DNA from 2 places in the Cellulomonas wangsupingiae genome. Region 1 is predicted to be linked to the other one. Evidence: riboswitches for the same ligand, from Rfam matches in the RefSeq annotation. Region 1 holds a riboswitch; the other holds the start of a gene.
What was found. A riboswitch is a leader RNA that binds a small molecule or an ion and turns the genes downstream of it on or off. The one in region 1 is predicted to bind S-adenosylmethionine.

Region 1 (9,878 bases):
CCGCTGCTCGTGCCCTTCGGCGGTACCGCGAACGCGGTGGCCCCGGGATTCATCGAGACCGAGATGACCGCGCGCATCCCGGCCGTCACGCGGCAGGTGGCACGCCGGCTCAACTCGCTGCAGCAGGGCGGCCAGCCCGTCGACGTCGCGGAGGCGATCGCGTTCCTGGCGTCCCCGGCCGCCGGGGGGATCGTCGGGCGCACCCTGCGGGTGTGCGGGCAGAACATGGTGGGCCGGTGACGTCGCCCGCGCCGGTGACCCGCGTCGCGCTCCCGCGCGTCCCGGCGCTCGGCGGGCTGTACGGGCGCGGGGCGCTGGCCTCCGCGCGGTTCGCCGTCCGCGGGGGCGCGCGGCCCGCGTCCGGCGCGCTGCCGGACGTCACGTACGCGGTGGACGACGTCCGCGCGGACGCCGACCACCTGACGGCCTACCAGCACCTGCTGCACGAGCCCGCGACGGACGCGCTGCCGGCCGGGTACGTGCACGTCCTGGCGTTCCCCGTGGCGATGGCACTCATGGTGCGGCCCGACTTCCCGCTGCCGCTCCTGGGCATGGTGCACCTGGCGAACCGCGTCGAGCAGCGTCGGCCGCTGACGCTGGGCGACACGTTCGCCGTCCGCGCGTGGGCACGCGACCTGCGCCCGCACCGGTCCGGCACGCAGGTCGACCTTGTCACCGAGGTCGCGTCGGACGGCGACGTCGCCTGGCAGGGCGTCTCGACGTACCTCGCCAAGGGCGTCCGCCTGCCCGACGCCCCGCGCGACGACTCGGAGCGCCCGTCCTTCGAGCCGCCCGTGCGCACCGGCCGCTGGGAGCTGCCCGCCGACGTGGGCCGGCGCTACGCCGCCGTGTCGGGCGACCGCAACCCCATCCACCTCTCGCCGGTGACCGCCCGGGCGCTGGGGTTCAAGCGCGCGATCGCGCACGGCATGTACACCGCGTCGCGCGCGCTCGCGGACGTCGGCGCCGCGCGCGGGGACGCCTTCACGTGGTCGGTGGAGTTCGCCGCCCCCGTCCTGCTGCCCGCGACGCCCGACGTCCGGGTCGCGCCCGACGCCGACGGGCACACGTTCACCGTCTGGCACCCGCGCAAGGCCCGCCTCCACCTCTCCGGCCAGGTCACCCCCCTCCCCTGACCCCACCCCGCCGTGAGAGTGCGATCCAGCACGCCCCCGCCGACTGGATTGCACTGTCACTCCCACATGGGGGCGCCGCTTCGCCCCCACTGGTGCCCACCTCGCCACCCCCACCGCGGTGGGCGTCGCGGTGGGCGTCGCGGTGGGCGTCACGGCGGTGTCGGCAGGGCGTGGGAGGCTCGGGGCGTGCTGAGCGCTGACGCCTACGACCTCGAGCCCGACGCCGACCTCGACGGCATGGCGTTCCGCGGTCTCGACCTGACGGGGCGGGACGCGTCGCGGGCGCGGTTCCTCGACTGCGAGGTCGAGGACTGCGACCTCGAGGGCGTCGTGCTCGACGGGGCGCGCGTCCTCGACACCACGTGGACCTCCGTGCGCGCGGGTGCGCTGCGGGCGCCGTCGTCGACGTGGCGCGACGCGACGCTCACGGACGTGCGCATCGGCGCGCTGACGGCGTTCGCCTCCACGTGGACGCGGGCGCGCATCGTCGGAGGCAAGATCGACTACCTCGACCTGCGCGAGTCGACCGTCGAGGAGCTGCGGCTCGAGGGCGTCACGCTGGGTGACCTCGACCTCAGCCACGCGAAGGTCCGCCGGCTCGTCGTCGTGGACTGCGACGTGCGTCGGCTCGACACGACGCAGGCGCGCCTGGCCGACTGCGACCTGCGAGGCGCGCGGCTGCGCGTCCTCGAGGGCGTCGGCGGCCTCGGCGGGGCGAAGGTCACGCGGGACCAGCTCCTGGACCTCGCGCCGCTGCTGGCCCGGCACGTGGGGCTCGTCGTCGACGACTGACGGTCCTCACCAGCCGGTGAGCGCGACGACCTCCGCGGCGACCTCGGCCGGCGTTCGGCCGTCCGTGGGGATCCGGTGCACGTCCGGGCCCACCTGCTCCGCCAGTCGCCCCGCGGCCGCGTCCGAGCGCGCGACGTGCGCGTCGTACGACGCGCCGTGCTCGCGCCGGCCCAGCCGCTCGCGCGCGGTGGCGTCCGAGGCGGTGAGCAGGACGGACGTCACGTGCGGGCGGTCCCCCAGAGCGGCCGCGAGCGCGTGCGCCTGCAGCACGCTCACGGTGTTGGTGTAGACCAGCCGCCGGTGGCCCAGGGCCCGGTAGCGCCGCCACACGTCGGCGAGGTTCGCCTCGGCGACGCCGTGCTCCCACGGTGCGGGGTGCGCGAGGTCCAGGGCGTCGCCCTCCACGACGGCGTGGGCCACGTCCCGGGCGACGAGCAGGTCGTGGACGGCGGACGCGACGGACGTCTTGCCGACCCCGGACCGGCCGCCGAGCAGCAGCACCGACGTGCGCTCGTCGACGACCTCCCGCGCGAGCCGCACCTCCAGGCCGGCGCGCACGTCCGGCCACTCGTCGGCGAGGACCGAGAAGTACAGGGAGTCCTGCCGCGTGCCGTCGGCGGCGACGCGGTGCCCGCGCAGGCGGCCCTCGGGCCGCGCGCCGAGCCTGGTGACCGCCGCGATCGACCGCGCGTTGCGTGCCTCCACGCGGTACGCGACGCGGGCGACCCCCCACGTCCCGAACGCGTGCGCCATGAGCAGCAGCTTGCACGCGGGGTTGACGTGCGTGCCCCACACGCGGGGGGCGTAGAAGGTGTGGCCGACCTCGAGGCGCCCCATCCGCAGGTCCACGTCGTAGAAGGACGTCGACCCGACGACGTCCCCGCCGACCACCACCGCGAACGCGTACCGGGCGGGCGTGGCCAGGGCCGCCTCGACGACGCCGACCATGTCGTCGACGCCGCGCGGCGTGGGTGAGGTCATCCCTGCCCACACCCGGTCGTCGACGCACCGCGCGAGCGCGTCCGCGTGCGCGGCCGCCAGCGGGACGAGGCGGACACCGTGACCCTCGAGCGTCAGATCGTGCTGCACGCGCCCATGCTCCCCGACCGAGCGGCGCGCGCGCCGCTCCTTTCCCGAGCGCGGTACTCGACCATCGAGCGCGGTACTCGTTTCCCCCGCGCTCGGCGGTCGAGTACCGCGCTCGGCGTGGGCAGGGCCCGGGTCAGTCGTCGAGGGCCGGGCCGCAGGCGGCGGCCGCCGTCGCCGCGAGGTGGTCGAGGCCCTGGACCTGCACGAGCGGGCGGGTGTCGTCGACGACGGACCAGCACCCGTCGACCACCTCGTACTCGGCCTGCGCGCCGCGGCGCAGCAGCGCGGCGAGCGCGTCGACGAGCCGGTCGACGTGCTCGCGCGTCGTCCCGACCCCCACCGACGCCCGGACGGCCCCGTGGGACGCCCCCAGGTGCGCGAGCAGCGGGTGCGCGCAGAACCGGCCGTCGCGCACGCCGATGCCGTGCTCGGCCGACAGGTACGCGGCGACCAGCCCGGGGTTGAGGTCCCCGACCGTGAACGTGACCACGCCGACGGGGTCCGGCGAGTCCGGCCAGATCCGTGCGACGTGGACGCCGTCGAGTCCCTCCAGGCCCGCGACGAGCCGTGCACGCAGCGCCTGCTCGTGCGCCTCGAGGGCGCCGGCGGGCAGGGCGGCGAGCGTGTCGCACGCCTGTGCGAGCGCGATGGCGCCGAGCACGTTGGGCGATCCGGCCTCGTGCCGCGCGGGCGCCGGCTGCCACACGGTGCGGTCCGTGCGCACGTCGCGCACCGCGCCTCCGCCGGCGAGGTACGGGGTGCCCGTGTCGAGCCAGTCCCGCCGGCCGACCAGTGCGCCCGCACCGAACGGCGCGTACGTCTTGTGCCCGGAGAACGCGACGTAGTCCACGTCCGTGTCCGCCAGCGAGAACCCGCGGTGGGGCACGAGCTGGGCACCGTCGACGGCGACGCGCGCCCCCGCCGCGTGGGCGAGCTCGACGACGCGGTCCAGCGGCAGCGCCTCGCCGGTGACGTTGGACGCCCCCGTCAGGGTCAGCAGCGCGTAGGGGCGCCGGGCGAGCTCGCCACGCAGCGCGTCGAGCGTGGCGGCGACCGTCGGCTCGAGCGGCAGGATCGTCGCGGTCCGTCCCGTCCCGGTGTGCGCGCCACCGCTGTGCTGGACCCACGGCAGCAGGTTCGCGTGGTGCTCGACGTCGAGGACGAGCACGGCCCCGCCCGGCGGGACGACGCCGGCGAGCAGGTTGAGCGAGTCGGTGGTGTTGCGGGTGATGACGGCGACGTCGTCCTCACGGGCGCCGACGAACGCGGCGATCGCCTGCCGGGACGCCTCGTACAGGGCGGTCGACACCTGGGACAGGTACCCCGCACCGCGGTGCACCGACGCGTACAGGGGCAGCACCTCGGCGACGCGGGCGTTCACCGACTCCAGGGCCGGCGCGCTCGCCGCGCAGTCGAGGTTCGCGTAGGCGCGGCTGGTCCCGTCGACGAGCGGCACGGTCGTGGACGCGCCGACGACGGGCAGCAGGGGCGCGTCGCCGGCGCGGGCGGCCGCCGTCCGGGTGCCCGACACCTCGTCGACACAGGCGAACAGCTCGGTGATCGTGGTCATGGTGCTCCTCCGGACGGATCCGGGGACCGGCAGCCCCCGCGCTTGCCGGCACCGAACGGTGCACGGCCAGGTCGTCACCCGGGGCACCCCACCGCGGAGGAGGGTTGCCGGCCAGCGAGCCGGGGCTTGTCGCTGGCGCTCATGACCTGCGTCGAGGATCCCGGCGGCGCCGCTCGCGTGTCAACGCCGACACGCCCTGGTGCTCAGGATGCGAGACGACGCGTCTCGCCATCTGTCCCGACGTCGCCCCCTCTGGGGCTCACCGACGCGGTGCTCGGTGGCACCGTCCGCGTCCTGACCCACCCCCGCGTGTTCGCCCGGCCCACCCCCCTGCCCACGGCCCTGGACCTGGTCGAGCACCTGCGGTCGCACGGTCGCACCCCGGCGTCGTCCGGGTGGCACCCGGACCACGCCACTGGGAGGTCGTCGTGGAGCTGTGCCGCGCCGCCGACGCACGCGGCAACCTCGTCGCGGACGCCCAGCACGCCGCGGTCGCGATCGAGCACGGCGCGACCTGGGTCTCGCAGGACCGGGACTTCGCGCGCTTCCCCGGGCTGCGCTGGCAGGTCGCGGTCGACGCGTGAGCCTCCCGCCCTCTCCCAGGAGGGCCGTCAGGCCGGGCGGGGCTGCGTGAGCCGGTGCAGCATCACCACGCTGCGGTACGTCTTGCCCGGCCACTGGACGGTGTCCGCGTCGACGAACCCCCACCGCCGGTACATCGCTCGCAGCGGCGTCGCGGGCTCGGCCGTGTCCAGCCCCACGGACCGCATGCCACGCTCCAGCGACCACGCACGCACGGTCCCCCACAGGAACGTCGCCAGCCCTCGCCCGCGCAGGTCGGGCCGCACCGCGAGCTGGTTGACCCACACCCGGTCCGGCTCGAGCGCGAGCGCGGTGAGCGCGCGGATCCCCCGCCCCGGCGGGCTCGTGGCGGTGATCGTGCCCACGAGCTCCCCCGCGGGGTCGACCAGCACCCACGACGCACCCACGCCCAGGCTGCGGCTCGCCGTGGTCACCTCGTCCTGCGTGGCACCCGTGAAGTTGAGCCCGCGCGCGGCCAGCTCGGCGTAGGCGTCGTGGAGCAGGAGCGTCAGCGCCGGCACGTCGTCGGGGGTCACGGGTCGCAGCACCAGACCGTCGGGGGCGTCCATCGCGTCCCACCCTGGCACGCCCCGGCGGCGCGCGCGGGCACGGGCACGCGCCGTGAGACGCCCTGCCGGCGCCCCGCACGGTGGCGTAGCATCGCGGCGACCATCCAGAGCGGCCGAGAGATCTGGCTCGACGACGCCGCAGCAACCCGCACGGGAGACCGTGGTCGAGGGTGCTACCGCCAGAGACGATGGGAGGACCATGAGCGTGCCACCGCGTCCCGCCCCCGGCTACGCCGGGGACATCACCCCCACCGAGGCGTGGGACCTGCTGACGGACCGGGAGGACGCCGTCCTGGTCGACGTCCGCACCGACGCCGAGTGGCGCTACGTCGGGGTGCCGGACCTGCGGGGCCTGGGCCGCCAGGCCGCCCTCGTCGAGTGGGTCTCCTACCCCTCCGGCCGGCCGAACCCGCGCTTCCTCGAGCAGCTCGCCGCCACCGGCGTGACGCCGGGCGACGACCGCCCGGTGGTGTTCCTCTGCCGCTCCGGGCAGCGCTCGATCGGCGCCGCGCAGGCCGCGACCGCCGCGGGGTACGGCCCCGCCTACAACGTCCTCGAGGGGTTCGAGGGCGCCACGGGTCCCGACGGGCACCGCGGGCACGAGGGCTGGCGCGCCGCAGGCCTGCCGTGGGTCCAGCCGTGAACGCCGGCCACCTGCCGCCCGGCCCGGGCGACTGGGACGACCACCGCCTCGACCGCGGCACGCTGCGCCCCGACACCCTGGCGGTGCGCGGCGGTCTCGTGCGCAGCGAGTTCGGTGAGACGTCCGAGGCCGTCTTCCTCACCCAGGGGTACGCGTACGCGTCGGCGGCGCAGGCCGAGGCGGGCTTCGCCGGCGAGGTCGACCGGTTCCTCTACTCGCGCTACGGCAACCCCACGGTCACGACCTTCGAGGAGCGCCTGCGCCTGCTCGAGGGGGCCGAGGCCTGCTACGCCACGGCGACGGGCATGTCCGCGGTGTTCACGTCGCTCGCCGCCCTCGTGCGCTCCGGGTCGCGCATCGTCGCGGCGCGGGCGCTGTTCGGCTCCACCGTCGTCATCCTCGACGAGATCCTCGCCAAGTGGGGTGTGCGCACGGACTACGTCGACGGGCACGTCCCGGAGCAGTGGGAGCAGGCGCTGGCGACGCCCGCGGACGTCGTGTTCTTCGAGACCCCGTCGAACCCGATGCAGGACCTCGTCGACATCGCGGCGGTGAGCCGACTGGCCCACGCGGCCGGCGCCACCGTCGTCGTCGACAACGTGTTCGCCACCCCGGTCTTCTCGCGCCCGCTGGAGCACGGCGCCGACGTGGTCGTCTACTCGGCCACCAAGCACATCGACGGGCAGGGACGCGTGCTGGGAGGCGCCATCCTCGGGTCGACGGACTTCGTGCGCGGGCCCGTGCAGACGATGCTGCGCAACACCGGCCCGTCGCTGTCGCCGTTCAACGCGTGGGTGCTGCTCAAGGGCCTGGAGACGCTGAGCCTGCGGGTGCGGCACCAGGCCGCCTCCGCCCTGACCCTCGCCCGGTGGCTCGAGGAGCAGCCCGGCGTGGCCCGCGTGCGCCACCCGTTCCTCGCGTCGCACCCGCAGCACGAGCTCGCGCGCGCCCAGCAGACGGGCGGCGGCACGGTCGTGACGTTCGACCTGGCCGTCCCCGACGGCGCCGCCCCCGACGTCGCGAAGAAGGCGACGTTCGGGGTGCTCGACGCGCTGCGGGTCGTGGACATCTCCAACAACCTGGGCGACGCCAAGTCGATCGTCACCCACCCGGCGACGACGACGCACCGGCGGCTCGGGGCCGCCGGGCGCGCGGCCGTCGGCATCGGTGAGGCGACGGTGCGCCTGTCCGTCGGGCTCGAGGACGTCGAGGACCTGCGCGACGACCTGGCGCGCGCGCTGGGCACGCTGAGCGTCTGACGCCGCTCAGCTCGCCGCGGGGACCAGCCCCACCGCGACGACCGACTCGGCGGCCGCGGCGACCGTGACGTCGAGCGCGCCGCCCGGCACGTCGAACACGTCGCTGTCGGCCATGGTCGCACCGCCCTGGTACACCGGGACGCACGGCGCCTGGTACGACGTCAGCTCGCTGTCGCCGCCCTTGACGGTGACGACGACCGGCGCACCGTCCGACGAGGTGCACACGACGCGCAGCAGGTACGACCCGGCGGGCGCGTCGGCGACCTGCGCCGTCTCCGTCGCGCCGGCCGCCACCGGCGCGACGAGTGCCTCGGTCGCCTCGCCCGCCGCCGCGAGCGCCTCGCGCTGGGCGTCCGCCGTCGGCAGCTCCTGGTCCCCGCGGCCCTCGATGGCCGGGATCGTCTCGAGGTCCGGCGACGGCTCCGGCGACGGGTCGCCGGAGGAGCACGCGGCGAGGGCGAGCAGGAGGACCGGGACCGCTGCGAGGCGTCGTCGGGATCGCATGGCCGGGACGCTAGCGCAGCGACGGTCGCCCGCGGCACCCCTGTCCACCGCAGGGACGAACCGGGGGCATTCCCCCCGCCCCGCGTCCGGCGCGACGGCGGCTCCCGACGGGGTGAGAGGCTGGGTGCATGCACTTCCGTCACCTCGGCCGCTCCGGCCTGAAGATCTCCGAGCTCACCTACGGCAACTGGCTGACCCACGGGTCCCAGGTCGAGAACGAGACCGCCACCGCGTGCGTGCGCGCCGCGCTCGACGTCGGCATCACGACGTTCGACACCGCCGACGTCTACGCCAACACCGTCGCCGAGTCCGTGCTGGGTGACGCGCTGGCCGGGGAGCGCCGCGAGTCGCTCGAGATCCTCACGAAGGTCTACTGGCCGACCGGCCCGAAGGGCCCCAACGACACCGGCCTGTCGCGCAAGCACATCCGCGAGTCCATCGACGGGTCGCTGAAGCGCCTGCGCACGGACTACGTCGACCTGTACCAGGCGCACCGCTACGACCACGCGACGCCGCTCGAGGAGACGATGCAGGCGTTCGCCGACGTCGTCCGCCAGGGCAAGGCGCTGTACATCGGCGTCAGCGAGTGGACCGCGGACCAGATCCGCGCGGGCCACGCGCTCGCGAAGGACCTGGGCGTGCAGCTCGTCTCGAACCAGCCGCAGTACTCGATGCTGTGGCGGGTCATCGAGCCCGAGGTCGTCCCGGCGTCCCGCGAGCTGGGCGTCTCCCAGATCGTGTGGTCGCCCATCGCGCAGGGCGTGCTCACCGGCAAGTACGCGCCGGGTGCCCCGCTGCCCGCGGGCTCACGCGCGACGGACGACAAGGGCGGCGCGCGCATGATCGCGTCGTTCCTGCGCGACGACGTGCTGGAGCGCGTGCAGGGCCTGCGCCCCGTGGCGGACGAGCTGGGCCTGACGATGGCGCAGCTCGCGATCGCGTGGGTGCTGGCCAACGACAACGTGTCCGCGGCGATCATCGGCGCGTCGCGCCCCGAGCAGGTCCACGACAACGCGAAGGCCGCGGGCGTCGAGCTGCCCGCCGAGGTGCTCACGCGCATCGACGAGATCCTCGGTGACGTCGTCACGTCCGACCCCGCCGAGACCGCGAAGGCGTCCCCGGCCGAGCGCCTGGTCTGATCCGGAGCGCCTGCTCCCGTCCGCACGGCGCCCCGCACCGGCTGGTCCGGTGCGGGGCGTCGGCGTGCTGCGAGGGCTGCGCGCGTGCGACGTCAGAGGTCGACGGTCGCGTTCTCGCCGCCGTCGTACGCGCTCCCCGTCACCTTGGCCTTCACCAGGCTGAGCACGGTCGCGAGCCGCCCGCCCGGGCTGTCCCAGTACTCGGCCGTCTCGGCCCGCAGCCGCACCAGGCACAGGCCGGGCGTCGTCGGGCCGTCGGGGAACCAGGCCGCGGCGACGGGGTTCCACAGCTCGTCGGCCTTCGCGCGGTCCTGGACGACCTCGGCCGTCCCCGAGACGGACAACCACGACGACGAGCCGGCGAAGGCCGCGTTGGCGGGCGACCCCGCACGGATCTCCGCGACCTTGTGGGAGTCGAGCGTGGTGAAGAACCAGAGGTCACCGTCGAACTCGACGTCCTGCACCCCCATCGGACGGCTCACCAGCGCGCCCGACGCGTCGAGGGTCGTCAGCATCGCGAGGTGGTGTTCCCCGAGCAGCTCGCGGACCTTGGCGAGGGCCTCCTCGCGCGTCGGCGCGTCGTCGTCGTGCGGTG
Region 2 (9,878 bases), 890 kb from region 1:
CGACGACCACCTGGCCGACTGCCTCGTCGCGCAGCGCGCGATGACCGCCGACGACCAGGTGCCACTACTCCCGGGGAGTGATAACGGCGCCCACGCCTCGGCAGGCTCCCCCGGCAGGGCTAGGGTGCCCACATGACCGACTACGCGGAGCACGACGGACGGCACGACGCCGTGCGTGCGGCGCACGACGCGTGGCTGTCCCCCGGTGACACCGACCCCGTCGTCCTCGAGGCCGTCCAGGACGGCCTGCTCGCCGTCCCCGTCAGCGCGCCGTCGTCCTCGTGGTTCGGCCTGCCGCACCAGCGCACGTCCCGCGAGACGACGTCGACCCTGCACCGCCGGCGCCGCTGAGTCCTGCGGCCCGGTCCCGCCCCCGCTGAGACGGGGCGTCAGCGACCCACGCGCCGGACCTGGGCGAGCGACGCGAGCTTGTCGGGGTTCCGCACGCCGTAGACGCCCACGACGCGCCCCTCCTGGACGTCGAAGCAGAACACGCCCTCCAGGTCGTGACCCCGGCGCACCACCACCCCGGGCGCACCGTTGATCCCCGCGAGCCCGAAGGTGTGCGAGGGCGTGGCCAGCCGGAAGAGCCCCAGCACGAACCGCGCCACGTCGGCGGCCCCGCGCAGCGGGTGGCGCAGCGCGCTCACCTTCCCGCCGCCGTCGGACACCAGGAGCACGTCGGGGTCGAGCACCGCCAGCAGCCCGTCGAGGTCCCCGGTGCCCGCGGCCCGCAGGAACTCCTGGACGGCACGCGCGGCCTCGTCGCCGCGCGGCTCATAGCGCGGCCGGCGGGCCTCCACGTGCTCACGCGCGCGGTGGGCCAGCTGGCGGACCGCGGCCGGGGTGCGTCCGACCACGCCGGCGATCTCGGCGTGCTCGAACCCGAACACCTCCCGCAGCACGAACACGACCCGCTCCGCCGGGGACAGGCTCTCCAGCACCAGGAGCACCGCCATGGACACCGACTCGCCCAGCACCACGTCGTCCGCGAGGTCGCCCGCGGAGACGAGGAGCGGCTCGGGCAGCCACGGGCCCACGTACTCCTCACGGCGACGCGACGACGCCCGCAGCGCGTTCAGCGCCTGCCGCGACACGACCCGTGCGAGGTACGCCCGCCGGTGCTCGACCGTCGCCAGGTCCACCGCCGACCACCGCAGCCAGCTGTCCTGCAGCACGTCGTCGGCGTCGGCCGTGGACCCCGTGATCTCGTACGCGATGGTGAACAGCAGGGGCCGGAGCTCCGTGAACTCGCGGGCGTGCTCGGTCACGGGAGCCACCTGTACCGTCCCGGGTGACGCGCCTCCGTCCGCAGCACCCGCACCGTCACCCGGCACACCAGCTCCTTCATCGTCGCCGCGGCGCGCCCACCCAGCAGCACCCGGCTCGGGGTCGCGTCGTCGTGCACGCGCAGCAGCACACCGCGCCGCCTGCCCAGGCTCACGCACTGCGCGGCGAACGCCAAGCGGAACGGTGCGGGCGTGCGGCCGCGCAGGCCGTCGGCGACGACGTCGGCGGCGTGCGCCCCCATGGGGACGGCCGCCTGGCACGTCATGCGCCACGCCGACCCGTCGACTGCCACCGCGTCCCCCGCACCGACGACGCGGGGGTCCGCCGCGCAGACGAGGTCCGGCCCGACGCGCAGGCGGCCGGCGGCGTCGACGGGCAGGCCGCTGACACGCGCGAGGTCCGGCACGGCGAACCCCGCGGCCCACACCGTCACGTCGCTGGTCAGGTGGCGCCCGTCGCCGAGCACGACCTTGCCGTGCTCGACCTCCGCGACCCGCGCGCCCTCCAGCACCTCGACACCGAGACGGGCGAGCCCTCGGTCCAGCACGCGACGGCCCGGCCCCACCGGGCCCGGGCCGGGGCCCAGCCGCCCGCCGGCCAGCAGCCGCACCCGCACGTCCGGCAGCGCCTCGGCGATCTCCGCCGCCACCTCGATGCCGCTCAGCCCGCCACCGACCACGGTCACGGCGGCGCCCGGTCCGACGCCCGCGAGCGCGTCGGCCAACCGGTGCGCGTCCTGCAGGCCCGCCACCGGCAGCGCGTGCTGCCGCGCTCCCGGGACGTCCGCCGGGACGTCGGGCCCGCTGCCGACCGCGAGGACGAGCCGGTCGTACGCGACGCGCGTGCCGTCGGCGAGGAGCACGCTCCCGTCGTCCACCCGGACCGCGCGCGCGGTGCGCCGCTCGACACCCGCGGCCACCACGTCGTCGCGCGTCGCGGTGCCCGTGCCCGCGGCCAGCTGGTGGAGGCGGATGCGTTCCACGAGGTACGGGTGCTCGTCCACCAGCACCACGTGTGCCACCTCGGGCGCGCCCGTCAGCCGGTTGGCGGCCATGGTCCCGGCGTACCCGCCGCCCACCACCACGACCCGCGCGCCCGTCCGACCGTCGGGCCGTGTCGTCCTGCGTCCTCGCATGGCGTCTCCTCCGCTCGTCGCCGCCGGACCACCCGGCCCGTTGCACCTGGGACACCGCGGACGGCCGGGGTGTGACACGCCCGCACGCCGGGGACTCCTGGCGTGCGGCCGCGCCCGCGCCGTACGGTGGCGGGGCGCGAGGCCGGCGGCGAGGTCGCCGGGCGGACGAAGTCGTCTCACATGACGAGCCGCGCTGTCCGCCATCCGGGCAGCCGGGCTACGATCCTCGGCGACCATCCAGAGCGGCTGAGAGACCTGGCTCGACGACGCCGCAGCAACCCCCCTCCTCGCGAGGGTGTGGGTGCTTCCGCCAGGAACGATGGAGTGACGATGATCGTGCGCACCCGTGCCACCGACCCCTCGTGCGGGACGTCCCGCCCGACGCCGACGACCCCGGCCCGATGACCGCCGTGGCCGAGATCGAGACCGTCCCGGGCGCCCAGCGCTCCCGCGCGGCCAGGCGTCGCACCGAGCAGGCCGGTGCCCTGGACCGCCCCACCGTCTCGTTCGAGCTCTTCCCTCCCCGCAACCCCGACGCGGCACCCCGGCTGTGGTCGACCGTGCGGGAGCTGGAGACCGTCGAGCCGGACTTCGTGTCGGTCACGTACGGCGCGTCGGGCCACACGCGGCAGACCACGCGGGCGCTCGTCCGCCGGCTGCTGCGCGAGACGTCGCTCAACCCGATCGCGCACCTGACCTGCGTCGGGACCTCCCGCGACGAGGTCACGACCATCGTCGAGGAGTTCCTCGACGAGGGCGTGCGCTCGTTCCTCGCGCTGCGCGGCGACCCGCCGGCGGGCCAGCCGGACTGGCGGCCGCACCCCGACGGCGTCCACACCGCCGCCGAGCTGGTCGAGCTGCTCCGTGACATCGAACGACGCCGGTGCGGGCGCAGCGCCGCCCAGGCCGTCCGGGCGCGGGTCCGTCCGCTGTCCGTCGCCGTCGCGGCGTTCCCGCGCGGCAACCACGCCACGGGCGGCACCCGTGCTCAGGACGTGCAGGCGCTGCTGGCGAAGCAGGAGGCGGGCGCGGACTTCGCGATCTCGCAGCTCTTCTTCGACGCCGAGGCGTACCTCGGCCTCGTCGCGGAGGCGCGCACGGCCGGCGTCACCATCCCGATCGTGCCGGGCATCATCCCGACCACCGACCCCGCCCGCCTGCTGCGCGTCCAGGAGCTCACGGGCGTCCCCGTGCCCGACCGGCTCCTCGACCTGCTCGGCTCCACCGACGACCCCGCGGAACGTCACCGCCGCGGCACGCGTGCGGGGGTCGACCTCGTCAACCGCGTCCTCGACGGCGGGGCCCCGGGGATCCACGTCTACACCTTCAACAAGCACGAGGCGGCGCTTGACCTGCTCGACGGCGCCGACCTGGTCGGCGGCCGCCGCAGCGCCGTCGCCCCCCACGACCTCACCGCGCCCGACGGCGTCCCCGCCGACGCGACCACGACGACACCGCGAGGAACCCTGTCATGACCGACACCACGCCCGCGCCGGCGATCCCGGCCTTCCCCGCAGGCTCCGTCCTCGGCTACCCCCGCATCGGCCCGCGCCGCGAGCTGAAGAAGGCCCTCGAGGCGTTCTGGGCGGGCCGCACGTCGGCCGACGAGGTCGAGGCCGTCGCCGCCGACCTGCGCCGCCGCACCCGCACGCGTCTGGCCGAGCTCGGGCTGGCGACCGACGCCCCGGCGATCCCCAGCGCCTTCTCCTTCTACGACCACGTGCTCGACGCCACCGCGCTCGTCGGCGCCGTGCCCGCGCGCTTCGCGGACCTGCAGGACGCCGACGGCCGACTCGACCTGGCCGGGTACTCGACGGTCGCCCGTGGCCGCGGCGACGACCTGCCTCTCGAGATGACCAAGTGGTTCGACACGAACTACCACTACCTGGTCCCCGAGATCGGCCCGGACACGCAGTTCCGGTACGCGTCGGACCGTCCGGTCGCCGAGTTCACCGAGGCGCTGGCCGACGGTGTGCTCACGCGACCCGTCGTCGTGGGACCCGTGACGTTCCTCGCGCTCGCGAAGCCGACGGAGGACGCCCCCGCGGACTTCTCGCCGATCGACCGGCTCGACGACCTGCTGCCCGTGTACGCGCGCCTGCTGACCGAGCTCGCCGCGGCCGGTGCGACCTGGGTGCAGATCGACGAGCCCGCGCTGGTCTCCGACTCCGTCGGCGTCTCCGCGGACGTCCTGGCCGAGGCGACCACCCGTGCGTACCGCGCGCTGGCCACCGAGCTCGCGCGACCCCAGCGTCCCGCGATCCTGCTCGCGGCCCCGTACGGCGACCTGGGCGCCGCCCTGCCCGTGGTCGCGGCGACCGACGTCGAGGGTCTCGCGCTGGACCTCGTGCGCGGCGACGCGCCGTCCGTGCCCGTGCCCGGCCTGGCCGGCAAGACGCTCGTCGGCGGAGTCGTCGACGGCCACAACATCTGGCGCGCGGACCTCGACAAGAAGCTCGCGGTCCTCGAGCAGCTGGAGACGCTCGGCGCCGCCGCGGTCACCGTCGGCACGTCGACGTCCCTGTTCCACGTCCCGCACACGCTCGAGGACGAGCCGGCGCTCGACCGCACGCTCGTGGAGTGGCTCGCGTTCGCGGACGAGAAGGTCCGCGAGGTCGCCACGCTCGCCGAGGGCCTGACCGATGGCCGCGAGGCCATCCACGAGCAGCTGCTCGCCGCGTCCGACGCGGTGAGCTCCCGCGCGACGGCCCCGGGCGTCGTGCGTCCGGAGGTGCGCGAGCGTGCGGCCGCCCTGACCGACGAGCAGTTCCGTCGCGGCCCGTTCGACCAGCGCAAGGCCGCGCAGACCGCGCGCCTGGGCCTGCCGGCGCTGCCGACGACGACCATCGGCTCGTTCCCGCAGACCCCCGAGATCCGCAAGGCGCGCGCCGCCTTCGGCAAGGGCGAGCTGACCGCCGACCAGTACCAGGACGAGATGAAGGCGGAGATCCGCCGCGTCGTCGAGCTGCAGGAGCGCATCGGGCTGGACGTGCTGGTGCACGGCGAGCCCGAGCGCAACGACATGGTGCAGTACTTCGCGGAGAACCTCGACGGGTTCGCCGTCACGCAGAACGGCTGGGTCCAGTCGTACGGCTCGCGCTGCACGCGCCCCTCGATCCTGTGGGGCGACGTGTCGCGGCCCGCGCCGATCACGGTCGCGTGGGCGCAGTACGCGCAGTCCCTCACCGCCAAGCCGATGAAGGGCATGCTCACCGGCCCGGTGACGATCCTCGCGTGGTCGTTCGTCCGCGACGACCAGCCGCTCGGCGACACCGCGAACCAGGTGGCCCTCGCGCTGCGCGACGAGATCGCGGACCTCGAGGCCGCCGGCATCGCCGTCGTGCAGGTCGACGAGCCCGCGCTGCGCGAGCTGCTCCCGCTGCGCGAGAAGGACCACGCGGCGTACCTGGACTGGTCGGTCCGCTCGTTCCGGCTCTCGACGGCAGGCGTGCGTCCGGACACGCAGATCCACACGCACCTGTGCTACTCGGAGTTCGGCGAGATCATGGACGCGATCGACGGCCTCGACGCGGACGTGACCAGCATCGAGGCGGCCCGCTCGAAGATGGAGATCCTCGGCGACATCGCCGCGGCGGGCTACCCGCGCGCCGTCGGCCCGGGCGTCTACGACATCCACTCCCCGCGCGTCCCGTCGGAGGCTGAGGTCACGGAGCTGCTCACCGAGGCGGTCCGGACCATCGACGTCGACCAGCTCTGGGTCAACCCGGACTGCGGCCTCAAGACCCGCCGCTACGAGGAGGTCACCCCCTCCCTCGAGCACCTGGTGGCCGCGACCCGCACGGTCCGCGCGACGCTCTGACGCGACCCCGCACGTCCCGAGGCCCCGGCCGCCGCACCACGGCGCCGGGGCCTCGCCCGTCCGCACCTCCCCCTCCCCGCGAGAGGTCGATCCAGTCCGGCCCTACCCTGCGGTGCATGGCCTCCCCGTTCGACGTCACGGTCCCGGACCTCCGCCGCCGCACCTCGCTGAAGTGGCACACCTACCCCGAGGACGTGCTCCCGGCGTTCGTCGCCGAGATGGACGCGCGCCCGCTCGACGCCGTGGTCACCGCGGTGACCGGCGCGATGCTCGCGGGGGACACGGGGTACGAGGTGGGCCCGACGAGCCCGCGCGGCACGGCGTACGCCGAGGCGTTCGCCGACTTCGCCGCCCGGCAGCACGGGTGGGACGTGCCGGTCGACCGGACGCGCATGGTCCCCGACGTGATGCTCGGCCTGGTCGAGGTCCTCGGGCTGCTCACCGGCCCGGGCGACGGCGTGGTCGTCAACCCGCCCGTGTACCCGCCGTTCCGCTCGTTCGTCGAGCACGCCGGGCGGCACGTCGTGGACGCCCCGCTCACAGCGGCCGGGCGCCTCGACCTCGACGCGCTGGACCGGGCGTTCGTCGACGCGCGGGCGTACCTGCTCTGCCACCCCCAGAACCCGACCGGCACGCTGCACACGGCCGACGAGCTCCGCGCCGTCGGCGAGCTCGCGACCCGCCACGGGGTCCGCGTCGTCGCCGACGAGATCCACGCGCCGCTCGTCGTCGGCGACGAGCCGTTCGTCCCCACCACCACCGTGATCCCGGACGCCATCGCGCTGCACTCCGCGTCGAAGGCCTTCAACCTCGCCGGGCTGAAGGCGGCGCTCGCCGTGCCCGGCCCGGCGGCGGACGAGCTGCGGCGCATGCCCGAGATCGTGGGCCACGGCGTCAGCCACGTCGCGTCCATCGCGCACCAGGCGGCCTACCGGCACGGGGACGCCTGGCTCGCCGACGTGCGCGCGGCGGTGCGTGCCAACGGCGACCTCGTCGCCGCGACGCTGGCGGAGCGGCTGCCGTCCGCCCGCTGGATCCGGCCCGCCGCGACGTACTTCGCCTGGCTCGACGTCCGGGACACGCCCGCCGTCGTGACGAGCGGCACGGACCCGGCACGCCTGCTGCTCGAGACGGGTCGGCTGGCGGTGAACCCGGGCCCGACGTTCGGCGCCGGCGGCCACGGGCACGTCCGCCTCAACCTGGCGACGTCGCCCCGGATCGTCGCCGACGCCCTCGACCGCTTGACGACCACGCTCGGGTCACCGGCCTGAGCCCGGCCGGGACGGCCGGAGCGACATCGAGGGGGCGGAAAGACACCTCACCGCCGAGAAGCAGGGCTGGAATGACCTCTCACGCGCGAGAGGCGCGACTGGAATGACATCTCACGCGCAAGAGGCGGGGATGGAATGACATCTCACGCGCAGGGCGCGGGGGTGGTGCGACCTCTCACGCGCGGTGAGGCAGGGCTGGATCGTCCTCTCGTAGAGAGGGCGATCCAGCCCTGGGTCCGTGCGTCAGCCGGCGGTGGGCGCCTCGATGGACGTCGCCGACGCGCCGTGCTGGATCTCGACGCGGCGCGGCCTGGCCTCCTCGGCCACCGGGACGGTGAGCGTCAGCACGCCGTCGGCGTAGTTCGCGGTGATCTTGTCGAGCGCCAGGCCGCGGCCGACGGTGAGCTGGCGGGCGTAGGTCCCGACGGGGCGCTCCTTGGCGAGCCACTGCACGTCGTGCTCCGTGGGGGCGCTGCGCTCGGCGCGGATGGTCAGCGTGCGGTCGTCCACGCTGACGTCGATGGTCCCCGGGTCCGCGCCCGGCAGGTCGACGTGCAGGACGTAGTGGTCCCCGTCGCGGTACAGGTCCATGGGCATGGTCGCGGACGCGCGGTCGGACGCGAGGACCTGCGCGAGCACGCGGTCCATCTCCTGGAACGGGTCGAAACGAGTAGCCACTCCCCTCACCTCCTCGACGTGGGGCCCGGACCCCCCGGGTCCCCGGTGCTCCCGGCGGCTCGGCCACCGGCTGGCTACACGTCAAGGATTAGCACTCGGCGTCCCAGAGTGCCAACAGGTCTGGAGGTCCCGTTCGCTCACAGCGAACGCACAGCCGCCGTCCGCGCGAAGGGTCCGCGGCGGCCCTCAGGCCGTGCGCTCCACCGGGCCCGACCGGTCCTTGCCGAAGCCGGCGACGAAGGTGGCCAGGCCCTCGACGATGCGCACGTCGGCGTCGAGCCACGGCACGTCGAGCCACTGGCCGTCGGGCAACCAGCGCAGCTGGTCGTGCTCGACGAGCGGCTCGGGCTCACCCTCGACGACCTCGGCGAACCACAGCCGCATGACGTACTGGTCGGAGAGCCGCCAGGCTCCGTCGTCGGGACCCAGGAGCTCCACGCCGAGGCCGACGCGCACGCCCAGCTCCTCGCGGAGCTCGCGGTGCAACGCGTCCTCGGGGGTCTCGCCCGCCTCGACCTTGCCGCCGGGGAACTCCCAGCGCCCGGCGAGGCTCGCCGGGGTGGCGCGCCGGGCGGCGAGCAGGAGCCGCGGGTCGTCGAGGTCGTCGACGACGGCGGCCGCCACGACGAGCACAGGGGTCATGCCACGAGTCTGCCAGTCACGGGTCACGGCCGGGTCACGACGGTGTGCGCGGTCGGACGTCCGCTCGCGCGGCCGGGGAGGTCCGGCCGGGCGGACGAGCACGAGCTGGCGTGGTGTGCGGCGCGGGGGCTCCCACCCGGCCACCGCGGCACGTCGGAGGTCAGCGGATGCCGTGGGACTCGGCCCACGCGACGGCCTCGGCGCGCGTGGAGACGCCGATCTTGCGGTAGACGCTGCGCACCTGCGACTTGACGGTGTTGCGCGTGACGAACAGCCGGGTGGCGATCTCCTCGAGGGTCACGTCCTCGGCGAGCTCGCCCAGCACGACCCGTTCGCGGCGGGTGAGCGAGTGCGCGCCCATGGTCTGCATGGTCGCGCTCGTGTCCAGCATGGTCATGATGTCCTCCGGTGGGCGGCGGTCCCGGACTCTCCGGCCCCGCATGGGCTGCGTACCGGATGAGAGCGGCGCGACACGTCGCTATGACGCGACTTTCGCCGATTTCTCTGAATCACCGTGAGATCCCCCCCGCGGTGCCGATAGCTGCACCTGTCATGACGTCTCACCTGACCGCCTGATACATCCGACGGCGGAGGTTGCGTCCGTTTCACTGTGCGCCATGTCACCCGTTCGAGCAAGCACCCTTACGCATGGACGATCGTCCAGAAATTGCGCCTGACGGGTGAATCCTGGGTGCTGTCACCCACCCGTACGGCTCAAGGGTTGAGGGCCCCGTACTGCTGCGCGGAGAGCAGAGCGCCGGTGGACACGACCTCGATGCGCAGCAGCCACCCCTCGCCGTACGGGTCGGTGTTGACCAGAGACGGGTCGTCGACGACCGACTGGTTGACCTCGACGACGGTGCCCGAGACCGGGCAGAACAGCTCCGAGACGGACTTGGTCGACTCGATCTCACCGATCACGGCGCCGGCCTCGACCTCGTCGCCCACGGCGGGCAGCTCGACGAAGACGATGTCCCCCAGCGCGTCGGCCGCGACGGCGGTGATGCCGACCGTGGCGGGCGACCCCTCGTCGACCCACTCG

Region 2: linked by a shared signal. The riboswitch ahead of NP075_RS00495 (methylenetetrahydrofolate reductase) and the one ahead of NP075_RS15430 (aminotransferase class V-fold PLP-dependent enzyme) in region 1 are both predicted to bind S-adenosylmethionine.

What each region holds. Positions count from the first base shown of each region.
Region 1 is NZ_CP101989.1:3,337,157-3,347,034, forward strand. Features, by position in the region: gene NP075_RS15405 (3-oxoacyl-ACP reductase) at 1-240, shown strand, start outside; gene NP075_RS15410 (MaoC/PaaZ C-terminal domain-containing protein) at 237-1,136, shown strand; gene NP075_RS15415 (pentapeptide repeat-containing protein) at 1,323-1,928, shown strand; gene NP075_RS19105 (GNAT family N-acetyltransferase) at 1,935-3,017, opposite strand; gene NP075_RS15430 (aminotransferase class V-fold PLP-dependent enzyme) at 3,151-4,587, opposite strand; SAM riboswitch class IV at 4,621-4,734, opposite strand; gene NP075_RS15435 (PIN domain-containing protein) at 4,983-5,171, shown strand; gene NP075_RS15440 (GNAT family N-acetyltransferase) at 5,199-5,738, opposite strand; SAM riboswitch class I at 5,836-5,933, shown strand; gene NP075_RS15445 (rhodanese-like domain-containing protein) at 5,938-6,381, shown strand; gene NP075_RS15450 (O-succinylhomoserine sulfhydrylase) at 6,378-7,640, shown strand; gene NP075_RS15455 (hypothetical protein) at 7,647-8,144, opposite strand; gene NP075_RS15460 (aldo/keto reductase family protein) at 8,273-9,283, shown strand; gene NP075_RS15465 (pyridoxamine 5'-phosphate oxidase family protein) at 9,376-9,878, opposite strand, start outside.
Region 2 is NZ_CP101989.1:107,706-117,583, reverse strand. Features, by position in the region: gene NP075_RS00515 (DNA-3-methyladenine glycosylase I) at 1-136, shown strand, start outside; gene NP075_RS00510 (hypothetical protein) at 133-351, shown strand; gene NP075_RS00505 (RNA polymerase sigma-70 factor) at 390-1,271, opposite strand; gene NP075_RS00500 (NAD(P)/FAD-dependent oxidoreductase) at 1,268-2,425, opposite strand; SAM riboswitch class I at 2,656-2,762, shown strand; gene NP075_RS00495 (methylenetetrahydrofolate reductase) at 2,827-3,900, shown strand; gene metE (5-methyltetrahydropteroyltriglutamate--homocysteine S-methyltransferase) at 3,897-6,245, shown strand; gene NP075_RS00485 (MalY/PatB family protein) at 6,362-7,516, shown strand; gene NP075_RS00480 (Hsp20/alpha crystallin family protein) at 7,760-8,194, opposite strand; gene NP075_RS00475 ((deoxy)nucleoside triphosphate pyrophosphohydrolase) at 8,381-8,836, opposite strand; gene NP075_RS00470 (helix-turn-helix domain-containing protein) at 8,997-9,233, opposite strand; gene gcvH (glycine cleavage system protein GcvH) at 9,551-9,878, opposite strand, start outside.